3 regions of the Stenotrophomonas sp. 82F1 genome follow, and region 2 is predicted to be linked to each of the others. Evidence: predicted binding sites of a transcription regulator. Region 2 holds the regulator's gene; each other region holds the start of a gene.
What was found. The regulator FliA, encoded in region 2, starts transcription of late flagellar genes. The targets are predictions, from matches to a motif close to TAAAGTTTNNCNNNCNNNGGCCGATAA.
Positions count from the first base shown of each region.

Region 1: AC13GI_RS00710 (GGDEF domain-containing protein) is a predicted target of FliA. The motif match lies at 2,103-2,129, and genes of this name have one in related genera.
Region 3: AC13GI_RS20625 (methyl-accepting chemotaxis protein) is a predicted target of FliA. The motif match lies at 2,866-2,892, and genes of this name have one in related genera.

Region 1 covers NZ_JBSPUD010000001.1:166,319-170,704, reverse strand. The annotation lists gene AC13GI_RS00715 (TonB-dependent siderophore receptor) at 1-1,873, opposite strand, end outside; gene AC13GI_RS00710 (GGDEF domain-containing protein) at 2,161-3,576, shown strand; gene AC13GI_RS00705 (MFS transporter) at 3,617-4,386, opposite strand, start outside.
Region 2 covers NZ_JBSPUD010000002.1:15,643-20,028, forward strand. The annotation lists gene AC13GI_RS02455 (chemotaxis protein CheA) at 1-636, opposite strand, end outside; gene AC13GI_RS02460 (protein phosphatase CheZ) at 639-1,244, opposite strand; gene cheY (chemotaxis response regulator CheY) at 1,244-1,636, opposite strand; gene AC13GI_RS02470 (RNA polymerase sigma factor FliA) at 1,656-2,399, opposite strand; gene AC13GI_RS02475 (MinD/ParA family ATP-binding protein) at 2,396-3,283, opposite strand; gene flhF (flagellar biosynthesis GTPase FlhF) at 3,270-4,386, opposite strand, start outside.
Region 3 covers NZ_JBSPUD010000032.1:27,289-31,674, reverse strand. The annotation lists gene AC13GI_RS20630 (DUF2628 domain-containing protein) at 1-135, shown strand, start outside; gene AC13GI_RS20625 (methyl-accepting chemotaxis protein) at 208-2,742, opposite strand; gene AC13GI_RS20620 (NAD-dependent epimerase/dehydratase family protein) at 2,978-3,871, opposite strand; gene AC13GI_RS20615 (LytR/AlgR family response regulator transcription factor) at 4,014-4,386, opposite strand, start outside.

The DNA.
Region 1 (4,386 bases), on a different contig from region 2:
TGCTCTTGTTTTCGTTCTCCACCATGTAGGTGAAGTTGTTGCTCCACTTCAGGCGGTCGCCCTGCTCGCCCAGCAGCGGAATCACCAGGTTGCCTTCAAGCCCCTGCACGACCGCCTTGGGGGCATTTTCCCAGCGGAAGATGCGGCCCTTGCTGTCGGCCGTCAGGCCGATCTGGGTGTAGCCGGCCTGGATCTTGTCCTTGTAGTCATTGTGGAAATAGGTCAACGAGGCCTGCCAGCCGCTCTGCGGTGCCCACTCCACGCCCAGTTCCTTGTTCAGGCTGGTCTCTGCGTTGAGATCTGCATTGCCCTGCATGTAGCAGCCGGCGCCCAGGCTCGGCAACGCGTTCGGGCAGCCGTTGCCACGGGTGTAATACAGATAGTCGGGGTTGGACTGATACAGGTTCGGCGCCTTGAACGCGCGTGCGATGCCGCCCTTCACCACCCAGTCACTGTTGAGCCGGAACTGCGCGTTGAGGCTCGGGCTGGTGTTGTTGCCGAACTGGCTGTGATGGTCGAAGCGCAGGCCCGGGGTCACGATCCAGCGTTCGCCCAGGTAGATGTTGTCTTCCACGTAGACAGCGGTAGTCTGCGCATCGGACTTGCCGCGTGCGCGGTCGGCCGAAAGGCCCGGAATGCCACCCCCGCTGCTGCTGGACTGGCTCATGGAATACGGATCGGTCAACCGGCTGTCGAGGTATTCGAAGCCCAGCGTCCACACGTTCCCGGCGCCGCCGAGGGTGGTCGGGAAGCTGACCTCGCCGTCCAGCTGGTAGTTGCGCAGGCGCGAGGTCGACCAGTCAGCGCCGTTGAAGCTGCCTTCCGGGCCACCGGCCAGGCCTTCGTTGATGCGCGAATTGTTGACCCCTTCCACCGCTGCCGTCAGCCGCGAGCTGACATCGCCCCAGCGTCCGCGATGGGTGATCGCGCCGGTGCTGCGGTACATGCGGTTGGTCTCGGCCTGCTGCTCGGCCAGCGCGGCCAGGTCGACGCCGGTGGAGGTTCCGGTGGTGCTGACCGCACGGTCGCCGGCATAGATGTTGCCTTGGCGGCTGGTGCCGGCCTCGAATTCGATCACCTGGTTGGCGGTCACGTCCCAACGCAGCAGTGCGTTTACATCGCGGTTCTTGACGCCTTCGCGGCCCGCCGGCGGTACCGCGTTGGCAGCGGTGGCGAAGTTGCGGTTGAGATCCAGCGAATCGGCATCGGTCTTGTTGAGGTTGCCGTACAGCCGGAACGACAGCGTGTCGGTCATCGGCCCGCTCAGCTGCAGGCCGACGCGCTCGCTGCCACCCTCGGCACTGTGTTCGGGCACCAGGCCGTACAGATCAACCGCGCCGGTCAGGTCGCCGGTTGGGCGCTTGGTGATGATGTTGACCACGCCACCGGAGGCACCCGAGCCATAGCGCGCCGCCGCCGGGCCGCGCAGTACTTCGATGCGCTCGATCATTTCCGCCGGCACCCAGTTGGTATCGCCGCGCGTGTTGCGCTCGCCACTGCGACCCATGCGCACCGCGTCGCGTGCACCCACGCGCTTGCCGTCGATCAGGATCAGGGTATTTTCCGGCCCCATGCCGCGCAGATCGATCTGCCGGTTGTTGCCGTACTGGCCCGATGCGCTGTTGCCGGTCAGATTGACGCCGGGCATCGTCCGCAGCAGCTCGGCGATGTCGTTGACCGGCGGCCGCTTGGCGATGTCTTCAGCGGTGATGGTGGAGGTGCCCAGTGCCTGTCGTGCGATCTGCGAAGCAGTGACATGCACGGTATCGATATCGGTGGCATCGGTTTCCGCGTGCGCGGTAATCGTACCGGCAGCCAGCAGCGCGGCGACGGCGAGCGCCAGCGGGCGCGGTGAAAGTGTGTTTGCAGGCATGTTCTGGACCTTCTGGCAGGGCAGCGGAAGCCTCTGGCATTGGGCACGAGGCGGCGACGGGGGAGGCGGAACGATCACTGCGGGATGCGCGCAGCTCGGTTCCTGCCGTCATTTTTTCACAAATGCGAGTGATTCTCAAATGCGTCAACGCATTGCGGCATCGGCCGGCATGTGCTCTGCCGGCGTTTTTCGGCCTGCATGGCGCTTAAACTGACCGGCTTACCTGCCATCAACCGTCGACAGCTGCGGCCGATACCGTGGTCTGTTGTGCGCCGCTAGAGATCGACGTGGATACACCCCAACTGGACGAAGCCAGCCAACCGCTGGCCCAGGCCTGGCAGCACTGCCTGCTGCAGGCCGGCCCCGCCGCTGCCGCACTGCTGCATGCCGTGGCCGCCGATGCACCGCCAATGCTGGCGCAGCGCTTCTACGAGGTGCTGCTGCAGGACACGCGTGCGCGCCGCTTCCTGTCCCATGAACAGGTCAAGCAGCGCCTGCAACCGGCGATGCAGCGCTGGCTGGCGCAGCTGCTGACCACCGATGCGGATGGCATTGCCGCTACGGTCGCCGCACAGCGGGTGATCGGCGATGTGCATGCGCGGGTCGGCATTCCGGTTGACCTGGTGACTCGCGGAGCACGCGTGCTCAAGCACGAGCTGTTCGTGCGCCTGCGCGCCGACGCCGATGACAGCGACACCGCCTTCGCCGCCATCGATTGCCTCAGCGCGATCATGGACATCGCCATGGAGGGCATGACCCTGGCCTACACGCACGCCCGCGAGCGCTCGTCGCGCACCGATGCAGCGTACCGGCTGTTCTCGCTGGTGCAGAACGTCAGCACCGAGCGCGAGCGCCAGCGCGCCCTGCTGCTGGATTGGGAGAACAGCCTGCTGTACACCCTCGCCGGCCATGCGACAGGCGCCGACAACGCCAGTCTGGCGACCTCGGAATTCGGCCTGTGGTTCACCCACAAGGGCATTCCCAGCTTCGGCGAAAGCAGCGAGACGCAGCAGGTCGGCGGCTTGATGGCACGCATCGACAGCAGCCTGCAGCGCGCCACGGATGAAGATCCGGCACGGCGTCTGGCCGCCCTGCCGGCGATCCGCGAAGACCTGGCCACCATCCGCAACCTGATGACCCTGCTGTTCGAACGCATCGGCGAACTGGATGCGGGCAGCGATGCGCTGACCAACCTGCTCAACCGGCGCTTCCTGCCGACCGTGCTGCGCCGTGAGATCGAATTGTCCACGCGCAACCACACGCCGTTCTCGCTGTTGTTGCTGGACCTGGATCACTTCAAGGCGATCAACGATGGCCACGGCCACGACGCCGGCGACCGCGCACTGCAGCACGTTGCCGCCCTGCTCGGCCAGCAGACCCGTGGCAGCGACTACCTGTTCCGCTACGGCGGCGAGGAGTTCGTGGTGGTGCTGGTGGCGGCGAGCGAGTCGCAGGCGGAGGTGATTGCCGAAAGCCTGCGCCGGCAGATTGCACAATCGCCGATCACCCTGCCGAATGGACAGACGCTGGGGCTGACCGCCAGCATCGGCGTGGCCGGGCACGATGGGCATCCCGATTACGAGCGGGTGATGGCGCGCGCCGACGCGGCGATGTATGCCGCCAAGCGACAGGGCCGCAACCGTGTGGTGGTGGCCGACGAAGCGTTGCCGGAGGCACCCGGGCGACGCGCGCTGCAACGTTGAGCCTGCAGCGCGCGCGGCAGGGCCTCGAACAGATTCGGTGCTACGCGGCGGCGTTGCGCGGAATGCGCCACGCCGCCCACCACGCCAAGGCCAGCAGGGCGATTCCCGCTCCCAGCACGCACACCGCCGGCCACCCGTAGCGCGCCTGCATCCAGGTGCCTGCGGCGGCGCCCGCACCGCTGCCCACCGCATAGAACAGCATGTACAGCGCCACCAGGCGCCCATGCCGTTCGGCCGGTGCACGCAGCAGCAGGGCCTGGTTGGACACATGCAACGCCTGCCCGCCCAGGTCCAGCACTATTACGCCCAGCAGCAACAGGGCCAGCGAGTGCGACAGGCCCAGCAGCGGCACCCAGGCGACCAGCATCAGCAGCAGCGCCCCCAGGCTCACCCGATGGGCGAAGCCACGATCCATCCAGTGCCCGGCCCTTGCTGCCAGCAGCGCGCCGATGATGCCGGCCAGGCCCAGCGCGCCGATGCCAGCGGTCGACCAGCTCAGGGGCGGCGCCGACAACGGCAGTGGCACCGCCGCCCAGAACACATTGAGACCGGCAAACAACAGCAGTGCCAAGGGCCCACGTTCGCGCAGTGCCCGATCCTGCAGCAGCATCTGCACCATGGAGCGCAGCAGCTCGCGCCACGCCGGCGCCATTGCAGGCACCGGCACGTGCGGCAGCCGACGCCACAGCAGCAGCGCCAGCGCTGCCATCAGCAGTGCCGACAGCAGGTACACCGCGCGCCATCCCGCCACGGCGGCGACCGCGCCGGACACCACGCGTGCCGACAGCAGGCCGATGAACACGCCGCCCT
Region 2 (4,386 bases):
GGGCGCCGGTCGTGGTGCCGGTGCGGCAGCAATCCCTGCGATGGCGTTGCTGCCCGGGGCGGCACCGCCATGCAGCTGATCGAGCAGCGCCTCGAACTCGTCTTCGCTGATCATGTCGTCGGCCTTCTTCGCCGCCGCCACGGGTGCTGGCGCCTTGCCGCCGTGCAGCTGGTCGAGCAGGGCTTCGAACTCGTCGTCGGTGATCAGGTCGCCACCGCCGGCACCCGGCGTGGCGGCCGAGGGCGCAGCCGCGCCACCGCCATGCACGTCGAACTGGGCGACCAGTTCGGGCGGGGCAAAGCCGGGCTCGGTACCCGAGGACACCGCGTCAAGCATCGACTGCAGGTAGTCCAGTGATTGCTGGGCGGCATCGAAGTGATGTGCCTGCAGTACGGCCTGGCCGGCACGCGCAGCGCCCAGCGCCTCTTCGGCGGCGTGGCACAGTTCGACCATCGCGGTGATGCCGAGGAAACCTGCGCCGCCTTTCAGCGTGTGGTAGCCACGGAACACCGCGTTGAGCTGTTCATTGTCCTGCGGTGCCTGTTCCAGCGACACCAGCTGTTCGCCGAGGCGATCCAGGATTTCCTGGGCCTCGATGATGAAATCGGCAGTGATGTCGTCGGCTACCGCGCCCATGGTTACAGCCCCAGATCCGACAACAGGTCGTCGGCGTCGTTCTGCGAGACCGCATGGCGGTCCAGCCCTTTCAGTGCCGGCCCGGCCAGTTCCGGGTCGGTGCGATGCTGTTCCGGCGGCAGGCCGAGCGCGCCGAAGCCCTCGTGCACGCGGCGGACGATGCCCACCACGCGGCGGATGATCTGTCCGGTCAGGTCCTGGTAGCTCTGGGTCAGGGCGATCTCGGTGAGGTTGTGGCGGATGCGGTCCAGCTGCACGTCCTGGCCCGGCTGCAGGCCATCGGCGCGCAGCTGTTCGGTCAGGTTGCGGCACTCTTCGGCCAGGTCCAGGGTGCGGTGGGTGGCCTGTTCGGTCATCGCCACCACGTGGTCCAGGCGCGCGCAGGCGTCGTCCAGCTCGCCGGCTTCATCGGGCACGGTCGGCAGTTCGCCCAGTGCCTGGCCCAGTTCGCGGGCCAGCCGCGAAAGGCCGCTCATCATCGGCTGGGTGCGCAGCGCCACCAGGCCGTCGATGCGCTGGCGCCAGGCCGCCTCGTCGCCGGATTCCAATGCATCCAGGGCTTCCTGCAGGCGCAGGGCGAGGGCGCTCTTGTCGACCGTGGTGTCCATCAAGCGCTGGCCGCCAGGCGTTCGAAGATCTTGCCGAGCTTCTCTTCCAGCGTCTGTGCGGTGAACGGCTTGATGATGTAACCGTTCACACCGTTCTGCGCCGCTTCGATGATCTGCTCGCGCTTGGCTTCGGCGGTCACCATCAGCACCGGCAGGGTCTTCAGCTTGGCATCGGCACGGATCGCCTTCAGCAGTTCGATGCCGGTCATCACCGGCATGTTCCAGTCGGTCACCACGAAGTCGAACGGCTGGCTCTGCAGCAACGACAGCGCGGCATGCCCGTCCTCGGCTTCGGCGGTATTGGTGAAGCCCAGATCGCCCAGCAGGTTCTTGACGATACGACGCATGGTCGAGAAATCGTCGACGATCAGGATGCGCATGTTCTTGTTCAAAGCAGAGTTCCTTTGTTGATCAGCTCTCGAGGCCGGCGTCGGCCGCCTCGAAAATCTTCAGTCGGCCACGCAGGCGCAGGACCGCCTGGCCGTGGATCTGGCAGACCCGCGACTCGCTCACGCCGAGCACTGCGCCGATCTCTTTCAGGTTCAGTTCCTGCTCGTAGTAGAGCGACAGCACGAGCTGTTCGCGCTCGGGCAGGTGGCCGATGGCATTGCCCAGCTCGCGGCCGAACTCGCCGCGTTCCAGCACCTGCTGCGGGGTCGGGCCGCCCTGGGCGACGGTGTCCAGCTCGCCCTGGTCTTCAATGCGTGATTCCAGGCTCAGCACCTGCCCGCGCGAGGCGTCTTCCATCAGCCGCAGGTACTCGGGCAGCGGCATCTCCATCGCGGCAGCCACTTCGGTGGCGCTGGCGGCGCGGCCGGTGCTCTGCTCCAGGCGGCGGATGGTGGCAGCGGCGTCGCGGGCACGGCGGTGCACCGAACGCGGCACCCAGTCGCCACGACGGATCTCATCGATCATCGAACCGCGGATGCGGATCGAGGCGTAGGTCTCGAACGAGGCACCCTGGTCGGCGTCGTAGCTGCGCGACGCTTCGATCAGGCCCATCATGCCGGCCTGGATCAGGTCGTCCACTTCGACGCTGGCCGGCAGGCGTGCGGCCAGGTGGTGGGCGATGCGCCGCACCAGGTCCGAGTGCTGGGCGATGACCTCGTTGGCCGCCGTGCGCTGGACCTCTCTGTACTGGGCGGCGCCTTTCATGCGGCCACCCCACGCTGCTTGATGATGCGTTCAAGGAAGAATTCGACGCCACCGCGCGGCTCGGTCGGTGCCTGCCAGCGGGCGGTGCGGCGGGCGATCTCGGTGATCGCCAGTGCCGACGGGCTGGACGGATAGGCCTTCACCACCGGCTGCTGGCGCTGCACCGACAGGCGCAGCCAATCGTCCTGCGGCACGCAGCCGAGGTAGTTCAGCGAGACATCGGCGAGGAATTTCTCGCAGACGCGGGTCAGCTTCTCGTACAGCACGCGGCCTTCGTTGGGGTCGCGCACCATGTTGGCCACCACCTGGATGCGGTCCACGCCACGTTCGCGCGACAGCACCTTGATCAGGGCATAGGCGTCGGTGATCGAGGCCGGTTCATCGCAGACCACCACCACGGTGTCCTGCGCGGCCTGGCAGAAGGTCAGCACGCCATCGGTGATGCCGGCGGCGGTGTCCACCACCATGATGTCCAGCTCGCGCTCCAGTTCGGAGAACACGTTGACCAGGCCCACATGCTCGGCGGGGGCCAGCTCGGCCATGTGCCGGCGGCCGGACGCGGCCGGGACCACCAGCACGCCGTTCGGGCCTTCGATGATCACGTCATCCAGGCTGCAGCGGCCAGCGACCAGGTCGGCCAGGGTATTGGTGGGGCTCAGGCCGAGGATCACGTCGATGTTGGCCAGGCCGAGGTCGGCATCCAGCAACAGGGTGCGTTTACCCATGCCGGCAAGCGCCACGGCCAGGTTGGCCGACACGTTGGTCTTGCCGACGCCGCCCTTGCCGCCGGTCACGGCAATCGTGCGCACAGGGCCGAGCGGCTCGCTGCGGGTCGCCGTCAGCGGGAAGGTGGTGGTCAGCTTGGCGTACTCACGCGACGGCATGGTTCAACTCCGGGTTGCAGGGCATATCGGCCGCGCGGCGCAAATCTTCAAGGCGAAGTACAAGATTGGCTGCACTGGCCCGGTGCAGGTCGTCCGGGACGTCCTGGCCATCGGTCACCCAGGCGATCGGCAGCTTGTGGTCCACCGCCACCGACAGGGCGTTGCCGAAGCGGCCGGTCTCGTCCAGTTTGCTCAGCACCAGGCCCTGCAGGTTGGCCGCGCCGAAGCGGCGGACCACCTCGTCCATGTCGCCGAAGCTGGTGTTGGCCGGCAGCACCAGCAGGGTGCGGACCTGGCGGGCAGCGCGCAGCCACTGCAGCTGGGCGGCCAGTGCGCGGTCGCGCGGGCCCAGGCCGGCGGTGTCGATCAGCACCAGCTTGTAGTCCTTCAGGCGCTCCAGCAGCTGGTCCAGATCGGTGCCGCTGTTGGCCTCGTGCACCGCGATGCCGAGCTGGCGGCCATAGCCGTACAGCTGTTCACGGGCGCCGATGCGCATCGTATCGGTGGTGACCAGGGCGACATCGCGGGCGGCATGGGCTTCAGCGAAGCGCGAGGCCAGCTTGGCGATGGTGGTGGTCTTGCCGGCGCCGGTCGGGCCGACCAGGGCAATCACGCCGCCTTCCTCCATCGGGTCGACCGGGGCGATCGGCAGCTTGCGCGAGATCAGCCCCAGCATCAGGCCGCGGCCACGATGCGCTTCGGTTTCCAGCGGAATCTGCATGGCCACGTCGCGGGCGATGCCAGCGTCGAAGCCGTACTCGTCCATCAGGTCCAGCGCGGTGGCGCGTACCGGGCAGCCGCGCAGGCGCTCATCGGTGAAGCGGTTCATTTCGCGCTCGATCACCTGGCGCATGCCGGCCACTTCCTGGCGCAGGTGGCGGATCTCGGCGTCGTCGGCGACCAGGGTCAGCGCCGGTGCCGCTGCCAGCGCCGGCAGCGGTGCCGGTGCAGCTTCCGTCGGCTGCATGGCAACCGGCGCGTGGGCTGCGTCGTCTTCGGGCGCGACGGTGGCCTGGCGGGCAACCGGCAACGGCGGCGGCGACACTGCCGGCAGCTGCGTACTCTCTTCCAGCGGCGGATCGATCTGGAAGCGGGCGCGGTTC
Region 3 (4,386 bases), on a different contig from region 2:
GTGCTGCCGGACATCGTGGCCCGTGCACTGTTCATTGCGATGAACTTCCTGGTGGCGTCGAGCACCAACTACAGCTACTACCTGGAACAGGTGAAGGGCAACACCAGCTGGAACCCCTTCGAAGGCATGTTCTAAGCCGCAGCGCTCGACAGCGCAGCAGCACATCGACGCCCGGCCTCGGCCGGGCGTCGTCGTTCACGGCCCCGGTCAGGCAGCGCGCAACGTGGCCGTCGGGCGGTTGTCGGCCTGCAGGCGGAAGCGTGACACCGCCACCGCCAGCTGCTCGGCCTGTTCTTCCATCGCCCGCGCCGCCGCCGTGGCTTCTTCCACCAGCGCAGCATTCTGCTGGGTGGTCTCGTCCATCTGCACCACGGTCTGGTTGACCTGTTCGATACCCGCCGACTGTTCGCGCGAGGCGGCCGAGATCTCGGCCATGATCTCGTTGACGCGGCCGACCTGGCCGACGATCTCCTGCATCGTGCGGCCAGCGCCATGCACCAGCTGCGCACCGGCGCCGACATGGCCGACCGAGGCGTCGATCAGCTCCTTGATCTCCTTGGCTGCGCCTGCCGAGCGCTGTGCCAGCGCGCGCACCTCACTGGCGACCACCGCAAAGCCACGACCCTGTTCGCCCGCGCGCGCCGCTTCCACCGCTGCGTTCAAGGCCAGGATGTTGGTCTGGAAGGCGATGCCATCGATCACCGAGATGATCTCGGCGATGCGCTGCGAAGAAGTCTCGATCTGCTCCATGGTCTGCACCACCTGGCTGACCACCTGCCCGCCTTCGCTGGCAACGCCTGCGGCCGAGGCCGCCAGCTTGTTGGCCTGCAGGGCGTGATCAGCGTTCTGGCGCACGGTGGAGGTGAGCTCCTCCATGGACGCGGCGGTTTCTTCCAGGTTGGCCGCCTGCTGTTCGGTGCGGCGTGACAGGTCGCTGTTGCCCGACGCGATCTCGCCTGCGGCCAGGCGGATGCTGGAAGCGGACTGCTGGATCTGGCCGACGATCTGGGTCAACTGCTGCACGGTGCTGTTGGCATCATCGCGCATCACCGCGAACACCCCGTGGAAGTCACCCTCCATCCGCGTACTGAGGTCACCGGCGGCGATGGCGCGCAGCAGCGTCGACAGTGCGGCCAGGTTGTGGTCACTGACCTGCATCATGGTGTTCAGGGTTTCCACCATGCGGCGGAAATCATGCTCGAAGCGCTGCACATCGCCGCGCACCGCGAAATCGCCCGCTGCGGCGGCGGCGGCCAACTGCTGGATCTGCTCGTTGATCGCCGCCAGGTTGCTCTTGGTGGTTGCCATGGCAGCGGTGAATACCGCCTTTTCGCCCGGCAGTGCCTCCATGTCCACGCTCAGGTCGCCCACCGCGTAGCGCTGCATCACCTCCACCAGGCGCTGGGTGACCGCGTTGCTGTCGGCCACCAGCTGGTTGCTGTCGGCCACCATGCGGCCGTACTCGCCCGGGAACACCGAGGCATCCATGCGGTAGCTGATTTCACCGGCATCATGGCGACGCGCCATCTCCGCCTGTGCGGCCATCACCGCCTGCAGCTGGCCACGCATGCCCTGCATCGCGTCCAGCAGGCGGCCCACTTCGTCGTTGCCCAGCGCCGGCATGGCGGTATCCAGCTTGCCCGCGGCCACGTCACCGGCGATGCGCACCGCCTGCGCCAGCGGGCGCACGGCCAGCCGCTGCAGCAGCAGGTAGACACCACCGCTGAGCACCAGCGCGGCCACCACACCCACCAGCAGGATGATCCACAGCAGCTCACGGGCCTGCGCGATGATCACCGCGTGCGGCACCACCACGCCCAGCGCGAAACGCTGCGGCGCGTCACCCACCTGCAGCGGCACGTACAGGCGGACGTTGCCGGCAGCGTCGGGCTCGAACGCTTCGTACGTCTTGTCGGCGGCGATCTGCGCCAGCATGCCGAGGGTGGCGGCATCGGTGCGCGGCTTGCCGATCTCGGCAGCATCGGCCGAGGCCAGCACCACGCCCTTCGGCGACAGCAGCTCGACACGGCCGGCACCCATCGGCGTCAGCGTGGCCAGGTGCTTCTGCAGCGCGTCCAGCGAGAAGTCGACGGTGAAGACACCGAGGAAGGTACCGTTCTCGACGATCGGCGTGCTGAGCGTGCTCATCAGCACCTGCTTGCCGCCGATGTCGTAGGCATACGGTTCACTGACCAGCGGCAGCTTGTCGCGGCTGGGCACCATGTACCAGTTGCCCGAGCCGCTGGGCGTCTCGGTGTAGTCGGTCATCGTCGACTGCTGCGGCTTGCCGTCCTGCCAGGCCCAGTAGCTCATGTAGCGGCCGGTGGCGTCGTGCGCCTCGCTGTTGACGAACTCGGCGTCCTTGCCGTCGAAGGCATTGGCCTCCCACATGGTGCTCTTGCCCAGCCATTCCGGGTGCGCGTGCAGCTGCTCGCCGATCACATTGGCCAGGCTGGCACGATCGGGCGCATCACCGCGCGCACGCTGGGCCAGCACGGTTTCCACCATCGCATCGTTGCTGGCGAAGGCCGTGCCCAGGTCGGCAGCCACCTGGCGCGCCTCGGCACGGGCTTCGCTGGCCATGGTCTGCCGCGAGGACGACACCAGCGCCGAACTGGCCTGGTGATAGATCAGGAACGCGGTCGCGCCGAAGCACAGCAACGCGATCACCGCGGTGCCCAGCATCAGCTTGTGGGCGATGCTGCCGGGGCGACGGGCAGCGACGGAACGGGAAGGAGGCATGGAAGGATCCGCAGGCAGTTCAGGTCGACCGGTGCCACCAGGGCACCGCGCAGATGCGCGATCCATCGCGCGGGCCGCCTGCCCCGCCGGATCGGACTCCGGCGCGGGAAGGCGCGCACCGGGTTAGCGGCAATGGCCGGGCGAGGTTGAGGCCCACCGCGCGGACAAACCTGAACCTGCTCAGCTGCGGCCGTCGACGCAGGCCTGTGCTGCTCGCCTGTTCTGTCCGGCGACTCTATTCGGCGACGCGGTCGCGGATCCACTCCGCACGGGGCAGGACCTCGATGCTGCCCGCGGCGTACTGCTGCAGGACGTCCTCTGGACCGAACCGCGGCTGCCAGCCCAGTGCTGCACGCATCCGGCTGCTGTCGTAGACCCGGTCAATGCTGAGCGGCAGCGGCCAGCCACGGCGCTCGAACTCGGCCAGCAGCTGCGGTGCGCGGCGCGCCAGCACCTGGCGCGGATCGGCGGCCAGCTGCAGGCAGTCCTCGCGCCGGAAAGGCGTCGGCGCACAGGCGAGGTAACGCTGGAAGGGCGCGCCTTCATCGTGAAGCAGCGCGGCATGGGCGCTGGCCACGTCGCGCGCGTCGATACCGCGGTGCAGGCGGAACATCGCCATGCGGTCAGGCGGCTCGGGGAAGCAGCGTGCCATCCGCAGCACGCGCACGGTGAACGTTGCACTTGCCGCCGCTTCGGCAGCGGCCTCGGCCTGCAGTTTGGTGCGGTGGTAGATCGTGCGTGGCAGCGGCTCGGTGTCCTCGTCGATCCAACGGCAGCCGCCGGATACCACGGCATGGCCATACAACGCCGTGGTGCTGGTCAGCACGAAGCGCTGCACGCCGGCCTCGCGCGCCAGCAGCAGCAGGTTCGCGGTCGCCTCCACGTTGATCTGCTGGAACACCGTGTCAGGCACCAGGCCCACGTGCGGCGCGTGCAGCGCCGCGGTATGGATCACGGCGTCGACCCCCTGCACGGCGCGTTCCAGCGCCCGGCGATCGGTGACATCGGCAATCACGCGCGTGGTGGCGAAGGGACTGCGGTCCAGCCCCACCACCTCATTGGCACCCGCCAGCGCACCGAAGATCGCGCGCCCTATCCGCCCGGAACTTCCGGTCAACAGAATCTTCATTGAATCCATTCACTCGACAGCGCCCGGGACCTACCGGGATGCCTCGATTCTAGGCAAGCCCGATGGCATCGGCGATAGGAACCGATGACATTCTGCATGCCATCGCCGTCGGGTCGGCGGCGCTTGGCCCGGCAGCAGGCACTCACGCCTCCGAGCGCGCCGACACCAGCCGCAGGAAGGCGTCGTTCTGGTAGCGGCTCATGCGCAGCTGCTGGCCGTTCTCCAGGGTGAGTACGTGATGGCCATTGAACCAGGGGTGGATCGTCCTGACCCGCGCGATGTTGACGATGGCCGAGCGATGCACCCGGGCGAAATGCCTGGGATCCAGCCGTTCAGCCAGGCTGTTCATGGTTTCGCGAAGCTCGTGCACGCGATCGGCCAGATGCAGTTGCACCGTATTGCGATTGGCGCGGATCCAGAGGATGTCCTGCACCGCCAGCAGCAGCATCGCCTCGCCATCACGTACGGCAATACGCTGCAGATGATCCTCGCGCCTGCGCAGTACATCCAGCGCC